DNA from 2 places in the Arthrobacter sp. 05T423 genome. Region 2 is predicted to be linked to the other one. Evidence: predicted binding sites of a transcription regulator. Region 2 holds the regulator's gene; the other holds the start of a gene.
The links. Region 2 encodes LexA, which represses DNA repair genes until DNA is damaged. Its sites were predicted from a motif close to TCGAACANNTGTTCGA; they were not measured.

Region 1: a site for LexA is predicted at 1,411-1,426, ahead of AC1DFE_RS03285 (LexA family protein). Genes of this name have one in related genera too.

Annotation. Positions count from the first base shown of each region.
Region 1 is NZ_JBFTLC010000002.1:132,791-135,245, reverse strand. It holds gene AC1DFE_RS03295 (WD40/YVTN/BNR-like repeat-containing protein) at 1-871, opposite strand, end outside; gene AC1DFE_RS03290 (hypothetical protein) at 961-1,263, opposite strand; gene AC1DFE_RS03285 (LexA family protein) at 1,439-1,870, shown strand; gene AC1DFE_RS03280 (Y-family DNA polymerase) at 1,863-2,455, shown strand, end outside.
Region 2 is NZ_JBFTLC010000005.1:45,810-48,264, reverse strand. It holds gene AC1DFE_RS05890 (ATP-dependent DNA helicase) at 1-771, shown strand, start outside; gene lexA (transcriptional repressor LexA) at 834-1,580, opposite strand; gene AC1DFE_RS05880 (LysM peptidoglycan-binding domain-containing protein) at 2,040-2,372, shown strand.

The DNA.
Region 1 (2,455 bases), on a different contig from region 2:
TGCGGTGCACGGCGAGCTTTCCGTCCGGCGGGATGCGTTCGCCGTCGGCCTTCAAGGGAACAACCCAGGCGGTGCCTGCCCGCCTGGGGTGCGTGAGCATGACGAACCCGAAATCGGCCGGCAGGCCCTCCGCTATCGATTCCCAGTTCTCGGCATTGTCATCCGTGCGGTACACGCCGTGGTGGTTCTGCGCGTAAAGGCGGCCGTCGACTTCGGCATCGGCCGCGATCTTGTGCACGCACTGGCCGAACTCGGGATTGGGGTCAGGCATGAAGTAGGCGGAGATGCCCTTGTTCCGCGGCTCCCAGGACGTTCCGCCGTCGAGCGAGCGGTACACGCCTCCGGTGCTCATGGCGACGTGCACGTTGTCGCCGGAGGGGTTGACCACGATCGAGTGGGCGGCTGCGCCGCCATACCCCGCTCCCCATTCGCTGCGGTGCGGGTGGTCCCACAGTCCGCGGTTCAGCTCAAAGTGCTCGCCGCCGTCGGTCGATTTCCACACCGAAATCGGCTCCGCGCCGGCCCAGACCACCCCCGGACGCGATTCGGCGTCGGGATAGATCTGCCAGATGCGTTCCACGGCGGCGTCTGTGCCCTCGGGGAACTTGATGGCGCCCTGTTCCGGCTCGGTCCAGCTGGCGCCGAGGTCATCAGAGTGGGCAACGTAGGGGCCCCAGTGCTCGGACCTCACCCCCACCATGATGCGTGTGCGGCCGTCCCGGGTGTCGATTCCGATGCTGGGCACCTCGCTCATGAGGAAGTGCGGGCCGGAAAAGGACCACTGCTTCCGGTCCTGGCTGGTGGCCAGCCAGAGGCCCTTTTTGGTCCCGATGGCTAAAACGAAACTCTCTGTGGCAGTCATGCACCCCATGCAACCACTCCCGCCGAGGGGCTGCAATGGTTTTGGCCAGCCTGCGTTTCACCAAGCCCGTTTGCCAGCGCCAAATGCCCGGGCCGGACCTAGGACCCTGTATTCGCACCGTCTTTGGCGGTACCGGCCTTCGAAGTGCCGGCTTTCGCAACTCGGCGGTTTCTCCACCAGCGGCGGAGCAGGTCGGCAGCAGCCAGGATTCCCGCGAGGGGCGTGAGGACGGCAGCCGCGTAGACGAAGAGCAGCCACGTCAGCGTGGCGATCGGAGGCTGGCTCCGGCTCAGCAGGGACAGGCCGCCGAACAGGCCCGCGGTCCAAAAGAGCACCACCAGCGTCAGCACGGCCGCTGCCGGAAAGTACTCGTTCCGCACCACCCTTTTTACGGTTTCCACCACTGATCCTCCTGTGCCTTGCCTCCCCATGAGTCCAGTATGCGTCGCGGACCCGTTGCACCGGCGGCGGCGCGACGGGCGTGTGATGAAGACAACCGCTGAGGGGTGGACCTGCAGTCTGTCGGTCCAGGGGACTACACTGAACTATCGAACATATATTCGAAAAAGGTGTGTTGTGGGAGTAATCATTGGTCCCCGCGTGATAGAGGCGGGGCTTTCGCTGCGGCGGGTGCTGATTTCCCCCGTGCCGGTGGCGGCGGGATACCCGTCCCCCGCCCAGGACTACTTTGACGGCCGGATCGACCTGAACGAGCACCTCATCCAGGACATCACCAGCACCTACATCGTGCGCGTATCGGGTGACTCGATGGACCAGGCCGGCATCAGCGACGGCGATGAACTGATCGTCAACAGGGCGCTGGAACCGCGGGACGGTTCCGTGGTGGTGGCGGTACTGGACGGCGAGCTCACCATCAAGCGCCTGAAGATCTCCGCGGCAGGGGTGGTGCTCCAGGCGGCCAACCCGCTCTATCCGGATATCCGGGTCCCCGCCCTGGCCGATCTCACCATCTGGGGCGTTGCCACGAGGTGCCTGCACCATGTCTAGGGCGCGGCAACAGATAGCTCTGGTGGACGTGAACTGCTTCTACGCCAGTGCAGAGCGGGCCTTCGATCCCTCCCTGGAGGGCAAACCGCTCGTCGTGCTCTCCAACAACGATGGCTGCGCCGTGACCCGCAGCCCGGAGGCAAAGGCCCTGGGGATCAGCACAGGCGAGCCTTGGTTTAAGATCGCCCCTCGGGCCAAGGAATGGGGTCTCACTGCCCGGTCCAGCAACTACGAACTATATGGCGACATCAGCGCGCGGGTCATGGAACTGCTCGGACGTTATTCGGCCTGGCTCGAGGTCTACAGCATCGACGAGGCCTTCCTCGGCATCAAGGGCAGCCCCGAGCAGGTCATCGATCTCGGCAGGACCATCAAGGCCGCTGTCCAGCGCAACGTCGGCGTGCCCGTCTGCGTCGGCATCGCCGCCACCAAGACGCTCGCCAAGCTGGCCAACCGGTGGGCAAAGAACAACGCCGCGCTCGGCGGGGTATGCCGCTGGGAGTCGATGGACCCTCAGGCGCGGGAACTGCTCATGGCCCGGCTGCCGGTCTCGGAGGTGTGGGGCGTGGCGGCCCGGTTGGAAAA
Region 2 (2,455 bases):
TTTGCGGGGCATACCGTGGTGCTGACATCGGCCACGCTTGCCATCGGCTCCGCCTTCGAACCTGCCGCCGGCGGGCTGGGCCTGGTCGGGGACGGTGCGCCGAGCTGGACGGGCGTCGACGTCGGTTCGCCCTTCGACTACCCCAGGCAGGGCATCCTCTATGTGGCCGGCCACCTGCCGAAGCCGGGCCGGGGCACGTCACCTGAGGCGCTGGACGAACTCGAGTCACTGATCCGCGCCTCCGGAGGGGGAGCCCTCTGCCTGTTCTCCTCACGGCGGGCCGCGGAGGAAGCGGCAGACGCCCTTCGGACGCGGCTGGATGTCAGCATTCTCTGCCAAGGCGAATCCACCATGACGGCCCTCGTGAAACAGTTTGCCGACGAGCCCGACACCTGCCTGTTCGGCACGATGTCACTGTGGCAGGGCGTCGACGTGCCGGGCGGTTCCTGCCGCCTGGTGGTGATTGACAGGATTCCCTTCCCCCGCCCGGACGACCCACTCATGACCGCCCGCTCCCGGGCCGTTGCCCAGGCCGGCGGCAACGGCTTCATGTCCGTGTCCGCCACCCACGCGGCCATCAGGCTGGCCCAGGGGGCGGGACGTCTCATCAGGTCCACGAACGACAAGGGCGTGGTGGCGGTGCTGGATTCCCGGCTGTCCACGGAACGCTACGGCGGATTCCTGCGGGCTGCACTTCCGCCGTTCTGGCCGACGACAGACCGGAAGACCGCCGTGGCGGCGCTGGAAAGGCTCGCCGGAGCGCAGGCGTGACAAAGCCCCGGGCAAAAAGCTGCCCGGGGCTACAAGCTGCCCGGGGCTACAAGCTCCAGAGACTACAGCGAGCGGAGTACGGAAACCACTTTCCCCATCACAACGGCGTGGTCACCGAGGATGGGCTCATACTGGGTGTTCTGCGGTAGCAGCCATGTGTGTCCGTCCCGCTGCCGGAACGTCTTGACCGTGGCTTCGTCGTCGAGCAGCGCAGCGACGATGTCGCCATTGACCGCGTCGCTCTGCCGCCGGACCACTACCCAGTCGCCGTCGCAGATGGCGGCATCCACCATGGAATCGCCCGCGACCTTGAGCATGAACAGTTCACCGTGCCCCACCAACTGGCGGGGCAAGGGCATCAGATCCTCCACCATCTGGTCGGCGAGTATGGGTCCGCCGGCGGCGATCCGGCCGACCAGCGGCACCATTGCCGTGTCCATGGCGCTGGGCAGTTCGGACACGGAAGCGTCTGCTGACCTGAGTGCTGGGGCTTTGTCCGCACCGGCAGACTTCGCCGTGCCCGCATCCAGAGTGAGCGGCATCAGCACCTCCATGGCTCGCGGCCGCTTGGGATCGCGCCGCAGGTAGCCAAGCTTTTCCAACTGGGAAAGCTGATGGGTCACGCTGGACAGGCTGGCCAGGCCGACGGTGTCGCCGATTTCCCGCATGGACGGCGGGTAACCGTTGTCGTTGACCGAGCGCTGGATGGTCTCCAGGATCTTCTTCTGCCGGACAGTAAGTCCCTTGGGGGTCCGCTGAGACCGCGGGCTGCGCTGGGGAGCCTTGCCGTCAGAGGCCTGTGCTGCCATGTTCGCCAACGCCTTTCCGTTCCTCCCGGCCGCGGTCGCTGCAGTGGCCGGGAACTTCCGGCCTGAAAAATGTCAGACCCTGCTGATCAACTGCAGATGTGGTTGTTCTGTGATTTCCAACGTAGGCCAGCCATAAGGCTTTTTCAAACATTTGTTCTAGCGAGTCTCGACTTAATTCGTTGATAGGTGCTAAAACTAGAAAAAGCAAAGTTCGAACATGTGTTCTAGTGAGGGCCGCTTGATAGCCCGGTGTTCGAATTGTTTGTTCGAATGCGAGGCAGTACAAATCGGTCCAGGAGGGCTCACGCCATGTCAGCTTCAACAGCAGCATCAACTTCAACGGCGGCGTCACGTTCAACGGGAGTGTCACGTTCAGCGGGAGTGTCCCGTTCAGCCACTGTCCAGTACGTGGATTTCCATCGCGCTACAGTCGGCGGCGCGGCGCCTCAGCCCCGTGCAGTGTCCCGGCCCGGCAAGCCGCCGCGCCTCCGCCTCACCCGTCGCGGCCGGATTGTCCTGATCGGCCTGCCGCTGGTCCTTCTGGCCGCCGTCATCCTGTCCCTGGCAGGGCTGCTGAACTCGCCCGCCAAGGCCGCCGATGCTGCGGGCGGCCTGAGCGTCACGCCCACGGTTTCGGTCACGGTGCAGCCCGGCGAATCGCTGTGGGCCATTGCCGGACATGTCGATCCGTCCCGCGACCCCCGGGATGTGATTGCGGACATCGTCCAGCTCAATGACCTTCAGGCCGGGAAGGTCATGCCCGGCCAGCAGCTGTTTGTGCCCACCAAGTAAGTGGACCCACTAAGACAGACAGGCCGGTCCGAATGACGTGACCTCTGGCGCCGGAACGCCACGACTTCGCCAGGTTCCGGGTT